DNA from 2 places in the Streptomyces sp. V2I9 genome. Region 1 is predicted to be linked to the other one. Evidence: predicted binding sites of a transcription regulator. Region 1 holds the regulator's gene; the other holds the start of a gene.

The links. Region 1 encodes HrcA, which represses chaperone genes, less so after heat shock. Its sites were predicted from a motif close to TTNGCACTCNGNNNNNCNGAGTGCNAA; they were not measured.
Region 2: the regulator HrcA is predicted to act here: its motif matches at 2,487-2,513, upstream of groL (chaperonin GroEL).

What each region holds. Positions count from the first base shown of each region.
Region 1 covers NZ_JAUSZJ010000002.1:1,810,086-1,819,852, forward strand. Annotated here, with positions in the region: gene QFZ71_RS08160 (adenosine deaminase) at 1-822, opposite strand, end outside; gene QFZ71_RS08165 (ribonuclease Z) at 854-1,765, opposite strand; gene QFZ71_RS08170 (histidine triad nucleotide-binding protein) at 1,792-2,151, opposite strand; gene QFZ71_RS08175 (16S rRNA (uracil(1498)-N(3))-methyltransferase) at 2,259-3,005, opposite strand; gene QFZ71_RS08180 (nitronate monooxygenase) at 3,002-4,075, opposite strand; gene dnaJ (molecular chaperone DnaJ) at 4,209-5,348, opposite strand; gene hrcA (heat-inducible transcriptional repressor HrcA) at 5,349-6,365, opposite strand; gene QFZ71_RS08195 (MBL fold metallo-hydrolase) at 6,549-7,280, shown strand; gene QFZ71_RS08200 (DUF3097 domain-containing protein) at 7,466-8,284, shown strand; gene QFZ71_RS08205 (ABC transporter substrate-binding protein) at 8,433-9,767, shown strand, end outside.
Region 2 covers NZ_JAUSZJ010000002.1:3,739,087-3,748,853, forward strand. Annotated here, with positions in the region: gene thrC (threonine synthase) at 1-1,211, shown strand, start outside; gene QFZ71_RS16500 (MoaD/ThiS family protein) at 1,247-1,525, shown strand; gene QFZ71_RS16505 (cold-shock protein) at 2,093-2,299, shown strand; gene groL (chaperonin GroEL) at 2,675-4,297, shown strand; gene QFZ71_RS16515 (keywimysin-related RiPP) at 5,155-5,277, shown strand; gene QFZ71_RS16520 (asparagine synthase-related protein) at 5,328-7,319, shown strand; gene QFZ71_RS16525 (lasso peptide biosynthesis PqqD family chaperone) at 7,316-7,567, shown strand; gene QFZ71_RS16530 (lasso peptide biosynthesis B2 protein) at 7,564-8,040, shown strand; gene QFZ71_RS16535 (ABC transporter ATP-binding protein) at 8,171-9,767, shown strand, end outside.

The DNA.
Region 1 (9,767 bases):
GTAGGCGGGGTCGTCGGAGTTCACCGTGCAGTGGAGTCCGGCGGCCAGCATCGCCGGAAGCGGGTGGTCCGTGAGCTTGTCGACCGTCCGCAGCCTGACGTTGGAGAGCGGGCAGAGCGTGAGCGGCACCCGGTCGGCGGCCAGCCGCGCCACCAGCTCCGGGTCCTCCAGGCAACGCAGCCCGTGGTCGATCCGCTCGACGCCGAGGATGTCCAGGGCCTCCCGGATGTACTCCGGCGGGCCCTCCTCCCCCGCGTGGGCGACCTTGCGCAGACCGAGCGCGGCGGCCGCCTCGTACACCTCGCGGAACTTGGCGGGCGGGTGGCCGACCTCGGCGGAGTCCAGGCCGATCGCGCTGATCCGGTGCAGGTACGGCTTCGCCGCGTCGAGGGTGCCGAGGGCGGATTCGGCGGACAGGTCGCGCAGGAAGCACATGATGAGCTGGGTGGAGACGCCGTGGGTCTCCTCGCTGCGCTCCAGCGCCCGGCCGATCCCCTCGATGACCGTGCCGATGGGGACGCCCCGCGCGGTGTGGGCCTGCGGGTCGAAGAAGATCTCGGCGTGCCGGACGCCCTGGGCGGCGGCGCGGGCGAGGTAGGCGTCGACGAGTTCGGCGAAGTCCTCCTCGGTGCGCAGGACGGCCATCAGCGCGTAGTAGAGGTCCAGGAAGGACTGGAGGTCGTCGAACTCGTAGGCGGCGCGCAGTTCGTCGGTGGTGGCGTACGGGAGGGTCACCCCGTTGCGCTCGGCGAGGGCGAAGGCCAGTTCGGGTTCGAGGGTGCCTTCGATGTGGAGGTGGAGTTCTGCCTTGGGGAGGTGCACGGGTGTCTCGCAAACGGTGGTGCCGGTGGGGTCAGGGGTGCCGGGAGGGGACCGGGACGCGCATCAGGTCCCGGGCGACGGTGAGTTCGCCGTCGAACCCGGTGGCGCGGGCCCGGGCCTCGAACAGCTCCGGGTCGCTGTAGCGCTGGGAGAAGTGGGTCAGCACCAGGTGGCGTACGCCCGCCTCCTTCGCCACCCGGGCGGCCTGTCCGGCGGTGAGGTGGCCGTGGTCGACGGCCAGCTTCTCGTCCTCGTCGAGGAAGGTGGACTCGATCACGAGCAGGTCGCAGCCCTCGGCGAGCGCGTACACCCCGTCGCAGAGCCGGGTGTCCATCACGAACGCGAACCGCTGGCCGCGCCGGTGCTCGGAGACCTGCTCCAGGGTGACGCCGCCGAGGGAGCCCTCGCGCCGGAGGCGGCCGACGTCCGGTCCGGCGATCCCGTGCTCCGCGAGGAGGGCGGGCAGCATGCGCCGGGTGTCGGGCTCGGTGAGGCGGTAGCCGTACGACTCGACGGGGTGCGAGAGCCGGTGGCAGTCCAGCGTGTAGGCGGGGGTGGTGGCGAGGATTCCGCCGTCCCCGGTGGCCGGGACCTGTTCGAGTTCGACGGTCTCGCGGTAGGCGGTGGCGTACCGCAGGCGGTCGAAGAAGTGCTGCCCGCTCGCCGGGTGGTGCGCGGTCACCGGGTGGGGCACCTGGTCGAGGTTGATCCGCTGGATCACCCCGGCGAGCCCGAGGGAGTGGTCGCCGTGGAAGTGGGTGACGCAGATGCGGTGGATGTCGTGCGCGGCGACCCCGGCCCGGAGCATCTGGCGCTGGGTGCCCTCGCCGGGGTCGAAGAGGATGCCTTCGCCGTCCCAGCGCAGCAGGTAGCCGTTGTGGTTGCGGTGCCGGGTGGGGACCTGGCTGGCGGTGCCGAGCACCACCAGCTCGCGTACGGACATGGGAGGACGCTCCTGCGGTACGGGCTTTATCCGGGGGGCCACTGGAGGCCGCGGCCGCCGAGGACGTGGGCGTGCGCGTGGAAGACGGTCTGGCCGGCGCCGGACCCGGTGTTGAAGATGAGGCGGTAGCCGGTGGAGTCGATCTTCTCGTCGGCGGCGACCGCTCCGGCCTCGGTCAGCACGTCGGCGGCGACCTGCGGCGCGGCGGCGGCGAGGGAGGCGGCGTCCGGGTAGTGGACCTTCGGGATGACCAGGACGTGGGTCGGGGCCTGCGGGTTGATGTCGCGGAAGGCGACGGTGGTCGCGCTCTCGCGGACGATGGTCGCCGGGATCTCTCCTGAGACGATCTTGCAGAACAGGCAGTCGGACTGCGGCTCTCCCGCCATGGCTCCGGGCCTCCTCGTCGGCTGGTGCGTCGGTACACGGTGATCGGGTGATCGGTACAGGGCATGCTATCGCCGGGCCGCCACCGCGCCGGAGGCCGTCCGGCGGTTCAGCCCCAGCGGCCGGTGCGGCCCAGCAGCAGCGCGGTGGCGGCGGTCCCGGCGGTGGAGGTGCGCAGCACGCTGCGGCCGAGGCGGTAGGGGCGGGCGCCCGCGCCGGCGAAGGCGTCCAGCTCCTGCGGGGAGACGCCGCCCTCGGGGCCGACGACGAGCACGATGGAGCCGGTGTCCGGGAGGCCTGCGGTGGCGAGGGGGGCGCTGTCGTGGTCGCGGTCCTCGTGCAGGACCCCGGCGAAATCGGCGTCGGCGAGCAGGGCGGCGACCTGCTTGGTCGTCGCCGCGTCGGCCACCTCGGGGAAGCGGACGCGGCGGGACTGCTTGCCCGCCTCGCGGGCTGTGGCGCGCCATTTCGCCAGGGACTTGGCGCCGCGGTCGCCCTTCCACTGGGTGATGCACCGGGCCGCCTGCCAGGGCACGATCGCGTCGACCCCGGTCTCGGTCATCGTCTCCACGGCCAGTTCGCCCCGGTCGCCCTTGGGGAGGGCCTGGACGACGGTGATGCGGGGCGCGGGCGCGGGCTCCTCCTGGATGCCCGCGCGGAGGACGACGGTGAGCCGGTCCTTGCCCTCGGCCGTGCGGACGACTCCCTCGGCCCACCGGCCGAGCCCGTCGGTGAGGACGACCTCCTCGCCGGGCTGGAGCCGGCGGACGGAGACGGCGTGCCGCCCCTCGGGGCCGTCCAGGACGAACTCCGGCCCGGTGGGCATCCGTTCGACGACGAAGACCGGTGCGGTCACCGGGGGCTCCTCATGCTCAGGGCCGCCCTGGCGGCCACCAGTTCGGCGGCGAGCAGCTCGATCAGCTCGCCGGCGGGCAGTTCACGGGCCATCCGGTGGCCCTGTCCGGCCCACAGCGCCATGCCCTGGGCGTCCCCGGCCTTGGCGGCGGCCTGGCGCAGCCCGCTGGTGACGTAGTGGACCTGGGGGTAGGCGGCGGGGGCGTACGGGCCGTGTTCGCGGACGAAGCGGTTGACCAGGCCGCGGGCGGGCCGCCCGGAGAAGGCGCGGGTCAGCTCGGTGCGGACGAACAGCGGGTTGGTCAGGGCCTGCTTGTGGAGCGGGTGGGCACCGGACTCGGGGCAGACCAGGAAGGCGGTGCCGAGCTGGGCGGCGTCCGCGCCTGCCGCGAGGGCGGCGGCGATCTGGGCGCCGCGCATCAGCCCGCCGGCCGCGAGGATCGGGATCTGCACGGTCTCGCGGACCTGGGCGATGAGGGAGAGCAGACCGATGCCGGTCTGGTCGACCTGCGGGTCGTCGCGGTGGGTGGACTGGTGGCCGCCCGCCTCGACGCCCTGGACGCAGACGGTGTCGGCTCCGGCCCACTGGGCGCTCCGGGCCTCCTCGGCGGAGGTGACCGTGACGATGGTGTGCGTCCCGGCGCGGGCGAAGGCGTCGAGGGTGTCGCGGGTGGGGCAGCCGAAGGTGAAGGAGACGACCGGGACGGGGTCCTCCAGCAGGATGGCGACCTTCGCCTCGTAGCCGTCGTCACCGCTGCTGTCCGGGTCGCCGAGCGGCGTCTCGTACCACGTGGCCTCTCCGGCGAGCTGGTGGCGGTAGACCTCGACGGCGCTGGGGTCGGCGAGCGCGGGCTGCGGCATGAAGAGGTTGACGCCGAACGGTCCGGCGGTGAGTCTGCGGAGCTCTTTGACCTCGTGGTACATCCCGTCCGCCGTCTTGTATCCGGCGGCCAGGAATCCGATCCCGCCGGCCTCGGTGACGGCCCCGGCGAGCTGGGGTCCGGACGCGCCGCCCGCCATCGGGGCCTGCACGATCGGATACCGGGAGAGACCGGTCAGCTCGGAGGACATGACCGCATCGTGCCACGTCCCGCACAACGGGGCCGAATCAGCCAGTCACCGCCCTGACCGGTTCCCCCTCCGTACGCGGCACCGCCCGCCGGTAGGGAACCGGCGGGCGGTGCGGTGAAAGGCGGAAAGCGGTTCAGCGACCGTTGAACGCGTCCTTCAGACGGGAGAAGAGGCCCTGCTGACCTGGCTGGAATTGACCCAAGGGCCGCTCCTCGCCGCGGAGCTTGGCCAGCTCCCGCAGCAGCCGCTCCTGCTCCGGGTCGAGCTTGGACGGGGTCATCACCTCGACGTGCACGATCAGGTCGCCCCGGCCGCCGCCGCGCAGATGCGTGATCCCGCGCCCGTGCAGCGGGACGGACTGGCCCGACTGGGTGCCGGGCCGGATGTCGATCTCCTCCACGCCGTCCAGCGTCTCCAGCGGGCACTTGGTGCCGAGGGCCGCGGCCGTCATGGGGATGGTGACCGTGCAGTGCAGATCGTCGCCGCGCCGCTGGAAGACCGGGTGCGCCAGCTCGTGGATCTCCACGTAGAGGTCGCCGGGCGGGCCGCCGCCGGGGCCGACCTCGCCCTCTCCGGCGAGCTGGATGCGGGTGCCGTTGTCGACGCCCGCGGGGATCTTGACCGTGAGGGTGCGCCGCGAACGGATGCGGCCGTCGCCGGCGCACTCCGGGCACGGGGTGGGCACGACGGTGCCGAAGCCCTGGCACTGGGGGCAGGGCCGCGAGGTCATGACCTGGCCGAGGAAGGACCGGGTGACCTGCGAGACCTCGCCGCGGCCGCGACACATGTCACAGGTCTGGGCGGAGGTGCCGGGGGCCGCGCCCTCGCCGCTGCACGTGGTGCAGACGACGGCGGTGTCGACCTGGATGTCCTTGGTGGTGCCGAAGGCCGCCTCGTTGAGGTCGATCTCCAGGCGGATCATGGCGTCCTGGCCGCGCCGGGTCCGCGAACGGGGCCCGCGCTGCGCGGCGTTGCCGAAGAAGGCGTCCATGATGTCGGAGAAGTTGCCGAAGCCGCCGGCTCCGAAACCGCCCGCTCCGCCACCGCCGCCGTTGGCGGAGAGGGGATCGCCGCCGAGGTCGTAGACCTGCTTCTTCTGCGGGTCCGACAGCACCTCGTAAGCGGCGTTGATCTCCTTGAACCGCTCCTGGGTCTTCGGGTCCGGGTTGACATCCGGGTGCAGCTCGCGGGCGAGCCGACGGAATGCCTTCTTGATCTCGTCCTGGGACGCGTCGCGGCGTACGCCGAGTACGGCGTAGTAGTCCGTGGCCACTTACGACTCCGCCAGGATCTGTCCGACGTAACGTGCCACTGCGCGTACCGCTCCCATCGTTCCGGGGTAGTCCATGCGGGTCGGTCCGACCACGCCGAGTTTGGCGACTGCCTCGTCGCCCGAACCGTAGCCGACCGCGACGACGGATGTGGAGTTGAGCCCCTCGTGGGCGTTCTCGTGCCCGATCCGTACGGTCATGCCCGAGTCCGTCGCCTCACCGAGCAGCTTCAGCAGGACGACCTGCTCCTCCAGCGCTTCCAGCACCGGCCGGATCATCACCGGGAAGTCGTGCCCGAAGCGGGTGAGGTTGGAGGTGCCGCCGATGATCAGCCGCTCCTCCGTCTCCTCGACCAGGGTTTCGAGGAGGGTGGAGAGAACCGTGGAGACCGTCCCCCGGTCCTCGCTGTCGAAGGATTCCGGCAGCTCCCGCACCAGGCGCGGGACATCGGCGAAGCGGCGTCCGACGACCCGGCTGTTGAGCCGGGCCCGCAGATCCGCGAGCGATGCCTCGCCGAACGGCGCGGGGCAGTCGATCATACGCTGTTCGACCCGGCCGGTGTCCGTGATCAGGACGAGCATCAGCCGGGCGGGGGCCAGCGACAGCAGCTCCACGTGCCGCACCGTCGAACGGGTCAGCGAGGGGTACTGCACGACGGCGACCTGACGGGTGAGCTGCGCGAGCAGCCGCACCGTCCGGCCGACGACGTCGTCGAGGTCGACCGCGCCGTCGAGGAAGTTCTGGATGGCCCGGCGCTCCGGCGAGGAGAGCGGCTTGACGCCCGCGAGCTTGTCGACGAAGAGGCGGTACCCCTTGTCGGTCGGGATGCGGCCCGCGCTCGTGTGCGGCTGGGCGATGAAGCCCTCCTCCTCCAGCACCGCCATGTCGTTGCGGACGGTGGCCGGGGAGACCCCCAGCTGGTGCCGCTCGGTGAGCGCCTTGGAACCGACCGGCTCCTCGGTGCCGACATAGTCCTGGACGATGGCGCGCAGCACTTCGAGTCTGCGTTCGCTGAGCATCGCGCACACCTCCAGCTGTGGTTCTCGGTGCCTCTGTCTGGCACTCGGTGCGTTCGAGTGCCAGCCGTCCCGCCGTCAGTGTACGGGGGCGGGGTGGGGCCGGGGCAAGGGCGACCGGCCGCGCTCCGCCGGGACCGCGCAGGTCGACGCCGCGCGGCGGGCCGTTGTCGATAGCCTCCCGGCATGGACGTCGCTTGGGAAGACTTCGGCTGGGAGCGGTTGGGCCACGGTATCGGCAGGCGTCGCCTGCCCGGCTGGGACGCCACCGCCGGGCTGGTGGCCGGACCGGAGGCCCTGCTGCTGTACGACACCGGCGCGACCCTGCGCGAGGGGGTGGAGCTGCGCCGGCAGGCGGAGGCGCTGCTGGGGCGGAGGGTGACGCATATCGCACTGAGCCACCCGCACTTCGATCACGTCCTGGGCACCGCGGCGTTCGCCGGAGCGCGGGTGTACGGGGCGGTGGGCCTGGGCGGTCTGCTGCGCGACGGGGCGGAGAGCATGTACGCGTCGGCCGTGGTCCATGGGGTGGCGGAGGACGAGGCGGCCCGGTCGGCGGACACGCTGGTGACCCCGGGCCACGAGGTGAGCGGCGAGTCGACGCTCGACCTGGGCGGCGGCCGACGGGTCCTGCTGGCGAACGTGGGGCCGGGGCACAGCGGCCACGACCTGGCGGTACTGGTGCCGGGTTCGGACGGCGAGCCTCCGGTGGTGTTCTGCGGGGACCTGGTCGAGGAGTCGGGCGAGCCGCAGGCGGGTGACGACGCGGTCCCCTCGCGCTGGCCGGCCGCGCTGGACCGGCTGCTGGAGCTGGGCGGCGAGGACGCGCTGTACGTGCCGGGGCACGGGGCGGTGGTGGACGCGGCGTTCGTCCGGGCACAGCGGGCGTCGCTGGCGGAACGGTTCGCGGTGGCGTGAGGGCGCCGGGGGCGGCCGCGCGGTGGTGTGCGGCCTTCGTCGCGGGGGAAGCCGCGCGGCGGGGTGAGGGACCTCGCGGCGGTGAAGGGGAGCCCGGCACGGGCGTGGGGTCCGCTCCCGGCGGCACGGGGGCCCTCGGGGCGGCGAGCGGTTCTCCGCGGCGGCACGCCGATTATCGTCGGTCCATGCGCAGTTATCAGCCGGACCTGACCCCGCCGTGGAAGCGGTCCGCCCCCGTGCCCGAGGTGCCCGCCGAACCCGATCTGGTCGTGGAGGAGGTCGGCTCCGGCTTCTGCGGGGCGGTGGTCCGCTGCGAGAAGACCGCCCAGGGGCCGACGGTGACCCTGGAGGACCGCTTCGGCAAACACCGGGTGTTCCCGATGGAGCCGCGCGGCTTCCTGCTGGAGGGCAAGGTCGTCACGCTGGTGCGCCCCTCGGCGGGCGGCCCCGTGCGCCCCGTCCGTACGGCCTCCGGATCGCTGGCGGTGCCCGGGGCGCGGGCACGGGTGGCGCGGGCCGGGCGGATCTACGTGGAGGGCCGGCACGACGCGGAGCTGGTGGAGCGGGTGTGGGGGGACGACCTGCGCATCGAGGGCGTGGTCGTGGAGTACCTGGAGGGCGTCGACGACCTTCCGGCGATCGTCGGGGAGTTCGCGCCGGGGCCCGACGCCCGGCTGGGGGTACTGGTGGACCATCTGGTGCCCGGCTCCAAGGAGTCCCGGATCGCCGCCGAGGTGACCGGGGACCACGTGCTGGTGGTGGGGCACCCGTACATCGACGTGTGGGAGGCGGTGAAGCCGTCCTCGGTGGGGATCGACGCCTGGCCGGTGGTGCCGAAGGGGCAGGACTGGAAGACGGGCGTCTGCCGGGCGCTGGGGTGGCCGGAGAGCACCGGGGCGGCCTGGCAGCACATCCTGTCCAAGGTCCGCAGCTACAAGGATCTTGAGCCCCAACTCCTGGGCCGGGTGGAGGAATTGATCGACTTCGTCACCGTTCCTGACTGATGTCCGGGGGCTGAGGCCGGTCCGTTCACGACGATCACGTCCCGATCCCCGGGAATGTCTGCGTCCCCCACGCACCATCGGCTAGTGAGGGGGGAGAACGGGCAGGCGGTGCACGGGCCGGAGGGCTCACGGGGGAGGGGCACGGGCGATGGCGCGCGAGGTCTGGCGGGACAGTGCGGACAACGAGGCGGCCTCGGCCGTCTTCCACCTGATGCAGCAGCTGATCGACCGGTACCGGGTCAACCGGCCGGTCATGCCGCTCGTGGTGGTCCAGGCCGCGGACGCGGCGGCCGGGCCGGAGATCGACGCGCGGGTGGAGCAGCTGGTCCACCAGGTGCACCGGGCCAACGAGCTGCGCCGGGTTCCGGTGCGGCTGCTGGACGGCGAGGGGGCGACCCCGTACGAGGCGGCGCTCGGCATGGTGCGCACGCTCTCCGAGAAGCCGTGGGAGACCCGCGAGAACACCCAGTACAAGAACTTCTCCTTTCCCCGCTCCCGGCTGCTCGGGGCGATCGAACAGGCCACCGCGGCGGTGGTCGAGCAGTCCGGCGGGAACACCTCCGAGGTCCGCGAGGAGCGGATTCTGGAGCAGCTGACCCGGCTGCGCTGGCGGTCGGGGCGGCCGCGCGGGGCGACCCGGTGGGACGGGCTGCGGCAGGCGGTGGGGCCCGAGACGTTCGTCGGGGCGCTGTTCATCGCCCTCCTCAGCGTGTTGCTCGGGGAGATCGGCTGGCTGCTGACGGCCCTGGTGGGGGCCCTCGCCCTGATCGGGCTCGCCGTGGTGGGGCTGGCGGGCCGGGCCGCGCCGCCGCTGCTGTGGCTGCGCCGGGCGAGCCGCTGGTTCGCCACCACCTCCTCGCTGGCCGCCTCCAGCACCGGTTACCCGTCGGACGGCTGGTCGTGGTTCTCGCCGAGCGGGTCGTGGCGGGTGATCCGGGCACGGGCGGCGGCGGTCGCGGAGCGGGTGGCGGACGCGGGGGCGGGCGACGAGCACGCGCGCCAGTTCCACCTGGAGCTGCGGGTGCAGGCCCTGCTGGAGGACCTGCGGCACAACTACCGCCCGCACTCCCTGGACTGGCGGCGCAGCAAGCGCACGGTGCCGCCGGTGGTGTTCCTGCCCCGCGCCACGCAGGACAACGGCGGCATCCTGCTGATCAACGCGATCAACAACGTGCGGTCGCGGCGCAGCGAGGTGGATCCGCTGCTGCTGCTCGCCTCGCTGCCGGCCCCCGAGATCATGCGGCACACCCCGCCGCTGCCCCCGGAGCGGCCGGGCCCCGGATCGCCGGCCGGCTCCTCCGGGGCGCGGGCCCGTTACGAGCGCTGGGTCGACGATCTGAGTCTGGGCCAGTCACCGGTGGCGGCGGCGACCCTGGCGTGGGTGCTGCTGCTGCCGCTGTCGACGGAGAAGCTGACCCATGAGCACGCGCACGCCCAGCTCGTCACCCACCGGGTGCGGCGGACGTGGGCGTGGTGGGTGATG
Region 2 (9,767 bases), 1.9 Mb from region 1:
GCGAGCGGTTCGAACTCGGCCCCCTGTTCGCCTGCGCCTCCTGTTTCGGACCGCTGGAAGTGGCGTACGACCTGCCCACCGGCTCCCCCGAGGAGCTGCGCAAGCGCATCGAGGCCGGCCCGGACAACATCTGGCGGTACGCCCCGCTGCTGCCCGTCCCCGCCGACGTGGCGGAGAAGCCCAACATCAACCCCGGCTTCACCAAGCTCGTCAAGGCCGACAACCTCGCCCGCGAGCTGGGCGTCACCGGCGGCCTGTACGTCAAGGACGACTCCGGCAACCCGACGCACTCCTTCAAGGACCGGGTCGTCGCCATCGCCGTCGAGGCCGCCCGCGCCTTCGGGTTCACCACCCTCTCCTGCTCCTCCACGGGCAACCTGGCCGGGGCCGTCGGCGCCGCCGCCGCCCGCGCCGGACTGCGCTCCTGCGTGTTCATCCCGCACGACCTGGAGCAGGGCAAGGTCGTCATGGCCGCGGTGTACGGCGGTGAGCTGGTCGGTATCGAGGGCACCTACGACGACGTCAACCGCTTCTGCTCCGAGCTCATCGGCGACCCGCTCGGCGAGGGCTGGGGCTTCGTCAACGTCAACCTCCGTCCGTACTACGGCGAGGGTTCCAAGACGCTGGCGTACGAGATCTGCGAGCAGCTCGGCTGGAAGCTGCCCGACCAGATCGTCATCCCGATCGCGTCCGGCTCCCAGCTCACCAAGATCGACAAGGGGTTCCAGGAGCTGATCGAGCTGGGCCTCGTCGAGGACAAGCCGTACAAGATCTTCGGCGCCCAGGCCGAGGGCTGCTCCCCGGTCTCCGCCGCCTTCAAGGCCGGCCACGACGTGGTACGTCCCCAGAAGCCGAACACCATCGCCAAGTCGCTGGCCATCGGCAACCCGGCGGACGGCCCGTACGTGCTGGACATCGCCCGGCGCACCGGCGGCGCGGTGGAGGACGTCACCGACGAGCAGGTCGTCGACGCGATCAAGCTGCTGGCCCGCACCGAGGGCATCTTCGGCGAGACGGCGGGCGGGGTGACCGTCGGCGTGACGAAGAAGCTGGTCGAGGCCGGCGTGATCGACCCGGCGCTCACCACCGTCGTCCTGAACACCGGCGACGGACTCAAGACGCTTGACGCGGTCGCCCCCACCTCGCAGGCCACGGCGACCATCAAGCCGAGCCTGGACGCGTTCCGCGCCGCGGGCCTCGCCTCCGCCTGACCACTCCGACCACAGCAGCAAGAAAGGCGTCCGCCATGAGCGTCAAGGTCCGCATCCCCACCATCCTCCGCACCTACACGGGCGGCCAGGCCGAGGTCACGGCGGAGGGCGCGAAGCTCTCCGAGGTCATCGAGTCCCTGGAGAAGGACCACCCGGGCATCGCGGCCCGCGTCCTGGACGACCAGGGCAAGCTGCGCCGCTTCGTCAACGTGTACGTCAACGACGACGACGTGCGTTTCGAGGGCGGCCTCGACGCCGCCACCCCGGACGGCGCGGGCGTCTCGATCATTCCCGCGGTCGCCGGCGGCTGCTGAGCCGGTCCGGAGCGGTTCGGGCCGGTTCACGCCGGGTCGGTTCGGGCCGGGTCGGGCCGGTTCACGCCGGGTCGGTTCGAGCCGGGTCGGTTCGGGTCGACGTGCTCCCCGGCCGGTGTGAGCCCTATGGGGCCGTCGAGACCGGTGTGGCCATCGCGCCTTCGCGGGACCACCGTTGCCCCCTCCGCTCCAGAAGCGGAGGGGGCAATTCTGCATGGTTGAGCGCGGTACAGTTGGGGAAGCCCCGTCCGCTGCTCGTGCCGCCCGCATATGAGAATGCGCCCGGCCCCGATAAGAAGCAGCCAATGTACGTGAACCTCTTGCGGCATAAGTGGCCTTTGACTGGCCCGACTTGCCCGTACATCTCAGGAAACGCTCCTATTCGCGTGTTCAGCCGCCCCCAGATTTCTCGTCCGATTGACCTGTTGCAGAGGGCAGTTGGACGGATACATTCGGCCGCGGTCGACGCGCTGCGGCGCCGCGCACCCTCTCCTGTCGGAGGGTGAGTCGTGACCCGGGCCCGCGAAGTGCGGTCCCGTGCAAGGGCCAGTAATAGGGGAGTTAGGCATGGCTCAGGGCACCGTCAAGTGGTTCAACGCGGAGAAGGGGTACGGCTTCATCGCGGTCGACGGTGGTGCGGATGTTTTCGTCCACTACAGCGCGATCCAGATGGACGGGTACCGCACCCTCGAAGAGGGTCAGCGAGTTGAATTCGAGATCTCGCAGGGCCAGAAGGGGCCCCAGGCCGACATGGTCAAGCTCGCTGTCGGCTGAGGCCGGCGCGTCTGTCCGACGACACCACTCACGCACGTAGGGCCCGACCCCCCTGGAGTTCTCCAGCAGGGATCGGGCCCTACGCGCGTTCCGGGACCGCCGCCGCCCTCGGGGCACGTACCTGCGGCGGGCCCCGCGCGGCACCGCCGGCGGCCCCGGACCACATGGCGGGCACTCGCCCGAGGCGCTTGCACTCTCGGGGGTCGAGTGCTAATCATTGGCGTTAGCACTCTCCAGGTGAGAGTGACAGAACTTGGACCGGGCCGGTGAGGTCCGCAGGTGCGGTGGGGCAAGGAACCACCACGCAGCAGGCCGTCCGTCGCGGGCGCCTCTCGGTCCGGAGCAATCCACCCCTGTCCGGGAGGACCACTTCACATGGCCAAGATCATCGCGTTCGACGAGGAGGCACGGCGCGGTCTCGAGCGCGGGATGAACCAGCTCGCCGACGCCGTCAAGGTCACCCTCGGCCCCAAGGGCCGTAACGTCGTCCTCGAGAAGAAGTGGGGCGCGCCCACGATCACCAACGATGGTGTTTCCATCGCCAAGGAGATCGAGCTCGAGGACCCGTACGAGAAGATCGGTGCGGAGCTGGTCAAGGAGGTCGCCAAGAAGACGGACGACGTCGCCGGCGACGGTACGACCACCGCCACCGTTCTCGCCCAGGCTCTCGTCCGCGAGGGTCTGCGCAACGTCGCCGCGGGCGCCAACCCGATGGCCCTCAAGCGCGGTATCGAGAAGGCCGTCGAGGCCGTCTCCGCCGCTCTGCTGGAGCAGGCCAAGGACGTGGAGACCAAGGAGCAGATCGCCTCCACCGCCTCCATCTCCGCCGCCGACACCGAGATCGGCGCCAAGATCGCCGAGGCGATGGACAAGGTCGGCAAGGAAGGCGTCATCACCGTCGAGGAGTCCCAGACCTTCGGTCTGGAGCTGGAGCTCACCGAGGGTATGCGCTTCGACAAGGGCTACATCTCGGCGTACTTCGCCACCGACATGGAGCGTATGGAGGCGTCGCTCGACGACCCGTACATCCTGATCGTCAACTCGAAGATCGGCAGCGTCAAGGACCTGATCCCGCTGCTGGAGAAGGTCATGCAGTCGGGCAAGCCGCTGCTGATCATCGCCGAGGACGTCGAGGGCGAGGCGCTCTCCACCCTGGTCGTCAACAAGATCAAGGGCACCTTCAAGTCCGTCGCCGTCAAGGCTCCGGGCTTCGGTGACCGCCGCAAGGCCATGCTCGCGGACATCGCCATCCTCACCGGTGGCACCGTGATCTCCGAGGAGGTCGGTCTCAAGCTGGAGAACGCCGGCCTGGACCTGCTCGGCCGTGCCCGCAAGGTGGTCATCACCAAGGACGAGACGACGATCGTCGACGGCGCCGGTGACAGCGACCAGGTTCAGGGTCGCGTCAACCAGATCCGTGCCGAGATCGAGAACTCCGACTCGGACTACGACCGCGAGAAGCTCCAGGAGCGTCTGGCGAAGCTGGCCGGCGGCGTGGCCGTCATCAAGGCCGGCGCCGCCACCGAGGTGGAGCTCAAGGAGCGCAAGCACCGCATCGAGGACGCGGTGCGCAACGCCAAGGCCGCCGTCGAGGAGGGCATCGTCGCCGGTGGTGGCGTGGCTCTGCTCCAGGCCTCGGCCGTCTTCGAGAAGCTCGACCTCACGGGCGACGAGGCGACCGGCGCCAACGCCGTGAAGCTCGCGCTGGAGGCCCCGCTCAAGCAGATCGCCGTCAACGGTGGTCTCGAGGGTGGCGTCGTCGTGGAGAAGGTCCGCAACCTTCCGATCGGTCACGGCCTCAACGCCGCGACCGGTGAGTACGTCGACATGATCGCCGAGGGCATCCTCGACCCGGCGAAGGTCACGCGTTCCGCTCTGCAGAACGCCGCGTCCATCGCCGCGCTGTTCCTCACCACCGAGGCCGTCATCGCCGACAAGCCCGAGAAGGCCGGCGCGGCCGCTCCGGGCGGCATGCCGGGCGGTGACATGGACTTCTGATCGGCCTGCCGATCACGAAGTTCCCCGTACGTCCCTCAGGGGCGGTACCTCCATCACGGAGGTGCCGCCCCTGAGGCGTTGGTGGAGGTGGCCGGGGAGGGGTGTGGGGCGCGGTGCGGGCGGTAAGGAGGGGAGGAGCCCGGAGGCGGGTCGGAGAGCTCCTCGGAGGCGGGCCGGCACGCCCCCTCGCCGGGGCGGGACACTTCCGCCTGCGGGGGCGGAAGGCCGCGGATGCAGGCCGGGAAGCCCCTCGCCTCGGGTCGAGGAGCCCTTCGCCGCGGGGCGGGAAGTCCTTCGCCGCGCGATGGGAAGCCCCGTGCGGGGCTGTGTGGCCGATCATTCCGTAGTCGGACGGTGGCGGAGGGCGTTCGGCATGGCCGAATGGGGTCTTGCGGCGACCTTCCCGGTGCGGCAGCACGGGTCCGGGCGGTTTCGCCGATGCCGGTGGCGCGCCCCCCGCGCCTGAGGTAGTGCGGCCTTGAAGGCGGTCGGAGGGGCGGGGGGCGGTTCGGCGGATCTGTGACCGGCGGTTCCCTCTCCTGGCAGCTCACCGCCCGATCAGGCCCTTCAGGTCCGCGATTGGTCCAGTCCACTTCGGTGTCACGCGCCTCCGGTGTGCGACTGCACATGGCGGCCACCCGATGTCGCGCGCCGGGCCGGAGCGTCGGCCTCCACTCTTCTCCGCTCACGCTATCCAGCCAACTTCAGGCGGTAAGTCGGAATCATGCGTACCGGTTCTGCGGCGGGACATGATGGCTCTGGTGTTCACGTGGTGAACACCAGTCGCATGAATAACGTCAGTTATGCAGGCGCAAAGTGGTCATTACGGTTTCCATTCACACAGAAGGGAAGGTCTCATGAAGCAGCAGAAGAAGGCTTACGTGAAGCCGTCGCTGTTCAAGCAGGGCGACTTCTCGAAGAAGACCGCCGGTTACTTCTACGGCTCGTACAAGGAGTACTGGGTCCGCCGTTTCGTCTAAACCGGACCTCGGATTCCTGTGCGACGTATGAGAACTTCCGGAAGGTGAACATGCCCGGCCATCTGCGTGACTACTTCGTCGTTCTGCCGGACAGCGCGGCGGGCGCGGCGGTGGCCGGGCGGCTTCCCGCGCAGGAGTCGGCCGGGCCGGCCGCGACGGGGGGCGACGTTCTGACCGTCGCCCACCCGTCAGGCCGGCCCTGGATCGTCGCCCGTCCGGCGTTCCGCAAGGTGAGCCACCTCCGCCGGGGCGACGACGCCCTCGTGCTCATCGGGCCCGACCGCGTTCCCGAGGCCGTACTCTCCGGCCTGCTGGAGGGCGCCCGCGACCGTACCGGCCTGGAGCGCCGCCTGGCCCGGCTGCCCGGCCTGCACCACGTGATCGCCCAGCTCTGCGGGCAGACCTGGATCAGGGGCACCGCCTCCGGGCTGCGCCGGATCTACCACGCCCGGCACCCGGAGGCCGGAACCATCGCCTCCGACCGCCCGGCCGCCCTCGCCCGGCTGATCGACGCGCCTCTGGACGACGGAGCGCTCGCCCTGCGCATGCTCGACTTCCTGCCGCACCCCCTCAGCCGCCGTGTCGTGTGGCGCGGGGTGCACGAGACCGGCGCCGGGTACGGCCTGACCCTGCCGGTCGCAGCACCGGGCACGGCCGCCCTCCCCGGCCCCACGGAGCACCGCTGGTGGGAGCCGCCGGCCCCCGAACTCCCGCTGGCCGAGGGCGCACGGGCCCTCGGTGAGGCCATCGCCGCCTCCGTACGAGCCCATGTCGGCGGCCTGGACCGGATCAGCTGCGAACTGTCCGGGGGCCTGGACTCCACCTCCCTCACCTTCGCCGCCCGTGCGACCGGTCCGCAGCGGCTCTCGCTGCTCACCGTCGCCGCCCGCGACCGCTACAGCGAGGACGAGACCTGGGCACGGCGGGCGGTGGAGCTGGCCGGGCAGGACGATCGCGGCACGGCTCCGGCCCCGGCCGGACACGCGGCCTCCACCGCCGACCGCCGCGCGGCCACCCTGGACCACCGTGTCATCCCCGCCGGCGACGCCCCCTACTTCTACGCCGATCTGGCGTCCTGCGCCGCCGAGTTGAACGACGAACCACTCCCGGTCGCCCCCGGCCGGGCCCGTGCGGACCTCCTCCTCGGCCGTGCCCACGCCACCGGATCCCGCTACCACCTCACCGGCTACGGCGGCGACGAACTCTTCCTCGGCCTGCCCCACGCCTACCAGGACCTCTTCCACGGGAACCCGTTCACCGCCTGGAACCACCTCAGCGGTCTGCGCCACCAGTTCGGCTGGCCGCTCCTGCCCACGGTGAAGGCGCTGCTGGACCGGTCCGGCTTCCGCCGCTGGCTCGCCGGAGCCGTCACCGTCGAACCCCAGCCGGTGGCCAGGACCCCGCTGCTCTCCTGGGGCGTACGGCAGTCCCTGCGCCCCTGGTTCACCGAGCACGCCAACGCCCTGATCACCGAGGAGTTCCGGGCCGCCGCCGAGCACGCCGAGCCGATCGACCCGTGGCGCGGGCGGCACGTCGACATCGACGCGGTACGCATGGGGGCCCGGCACTTCCAGGCGATGGAGGACATCGGCACGACGATCGGCCTGCCGGTCGCCGCCCCCTTCTACGACGACCGCGTCCTGGAGGCGACCCTCGCCGTACGCCTTCCGGACCGGATCAGCCCCTGGCGCTACAAGCCGCTGCTCGTCGAGGCCATGCGCGGCGTGGTCCCGGACGCGCTGCTGGCCCGGACCACGAAGGACCACATGTCCTCCGACGAACACCAGGGCCTGCGCGAACACGGCCCGGAACTCGCCGCGTTGTGGACCGGCTCCCGGCTCGCCGAACGCGGCCTGGTCGATGCCCGCCACCTGCTCCGGCTCGCCGCCGAACCCTTCTCGCCGGTCCTGGTCGAGCACTCCATCGGCTCCACCGTGGCCGGGGAGACCTGGCTCCGCACGGCCGAGAACGCCTGGCCGGCGTCCCTGTCCCATCGAACCCCTGCCCCTACCCGTACCCGTACCAGCGAGGCATCCCTGTGAAGCTCAGAAAAGGCATCGCCGTCACCACCACCGAGTACGGCGGCGTGCTCCTCGACGAGAACGACGGCAGCTACTGGCAGTTGAACGACACCAGCGTCATCGTCGTCGACACGCTGGCCGCCGGGCACGGGCCCGAGACCGCCGTCGAGCGGATCGTCGCGGCCTTCGACGTCGAGCGCGCCGAGGCGGAGTCGGATGTCGCGGAGCTGACCCGTCAGCTCGTCGAGGCGAAGATCCTGCACGCATGACCACCGAGATGACGATGCCGCGCCGGGGCGCGGGGGCGGGCGGGATACGGCTGCGTACGGCCATCGCCGCCGCGTTCGTCCTGGCCCGCCTCAAGCCGGGACGGCTGCGCCGGGTGCTGGCCGCGTGTGCGCGGGGCGCGCGTCCCGCCACGTACGCGGAGACGCTGGAGGTGTTCGAGGCGGTGGTGTCCACCAGCCGCCGCTGCGCGGGCCGTTACGGCTGTCTGCCGCGTTCGGTCGCCATCGCCCTGGCCTGCCGGATGTCGGGCGTCTGGCCCGACTGGTGCGCGGGGGTGCGGGCGGCACCGCCGTTCGCCCCGCATGCTTGGGTGCAGGCGGGGGGTCGTACGGTCGGGGAGCAGGCGGAACCGGCCGATCTGCGTCCCTTGATGGTGGTGACGGCAGACGGAGGGGGTCCGGGTGAGCACGGCCGCGGGGACGACGACCGGCGCGGGGCGGAACGAGCCCGCTGACGACGGGGAGCCGCGCGGGCCCGAACCGCAGGTCAGGGCCGACGACGACGCTGGGGACGGGCCTGCGGACGAGTCCGGGGCCCCCGGCAGCCCCGCCCCCGCCTCCTCGCCCGCACCCTCCCCTCTCCGCCTGCTCCTCTCCCGCGTCCGTCCGCACCGGGGCGTTCTCGTCCGCGCCGGCCTGCTCTCGCTCGCCGGGTCCGGGGCGGGGCTGGCGATGCCGTTGACGGCGAAGTACGCGGTGGACGCGTTCGCCGCCGACCGCTCGCCCGTGGGCCCGCTCGTCGCGTTGACCGCGCTCGTGCTGGCCGGGGCCTGCCTCTCCGCGTACGGGCGCTATCTCATGGCCCGTACGGGAGAAGGCGTCGTCCTGCGGGCACGCGACCAACTCGTGGGCCGCATCATGCGGTTGACGGTCCCGGCGGTGGACCGGCTGACTCCGGGCGACCTCCAGTCGCGCGTCACCAGTGACACGACCCTGCTGCGCACGGTCCTCTCCAGCGGTCTGGTCGAATCGTTCAACAGCGTGCTGATGCTGCTCGGCACGATCGCCTTCATGGCGTACATGGACCTGACGCTGCTCGGCGTGACCCTCGTCGTGATCGTCGGCATCGGGGCCGTGACGTCCCTGCTGATGCCGCGCATCCAGCGGGCCCAGCTCCGGGCGCAGGAGGCCGTGGGCGCGATGGGCGCGGCGCTGGACCGGGTGCTCCAGGCGTTCCGTACGGTCAAGGCGAGCGGGGCGGAGGAGCGGGAGACGGCGGCCGTGGCAGCGGCGGCCCGGCACGCGCACGACCGGGGCGTCGCGGTGGCGCGGTGGTCCTCGGTCTCCGACGTCACGATGATGATGTCGATCCAGCTGGCGTTCCTGGCGGTGCTCGGCGTGGGCGGCGCACGGGTCGCCTCCGGTTCGCTGGAGATATCGTCGCTGATCGCGTTCCTGCTGTACCTCTTCTACCTGATGGGCCCGATCGGCGGCCTGGTCGAGGGCTGGACGGGCCTGCAGAGCGGGCTTGCGGCGGTGCGCAGGATCGACGAGGTGGAGTCGCTGCCCGGCGAACCGGCCACGCCCCCCGCGCCCGTACGGCAGCAGACCGCCCCCGCGCTCGTACGGGACCAGGCCCCCGCGACACCGCTCGGCGTCGCGTTCCAGGACGTGGCCTTCGGCTACGGGGACGAGCGCGCCCCCGCCCACCGGGGCGTCACGTTCGATGTGCCGGCGGGCGGGATGGTGGCGCTGGTGGGCCCGTCGGGTGCGGGCAAGTCCACGGTGTTCAGCCTGCTGGAACGGTTCTACGACCACGACGGCGGCACGATCACCGTGGACGGCCGGGACATCCGGGACTGGCCGCTGGCCGAACTGCGGGGCGCACTGGCGTACGTGGAACAGGACGCGCCGGTCCTCGCCGGGACGCTGCGGGAGAACCTGCTCTTCGCCGCCCCGGACGCCGACGAAGGGGCGCTGGTGTCGGCGGTCGCCCGCACGCGGCTGGACACCCTGGTCGAGCGGCTGCCCGAGGGACTGGACACGGCGGTCGGCCACCGGGGCGTCACTCTCTCCGGCGGTGAGCGCCAGCGCATCGCCATCGCTCGGGCGCTGCTGCGCCGCCCCCGCCTGCTGCTGCTCGACGAGGTGACCTCGCAGCTGGACGCGGTCAACGAACAGGCCCTCCGGGACGTCATCCTCGAACTGGCGCAACAGACGACGGTGTTGGTCATCGCGCACC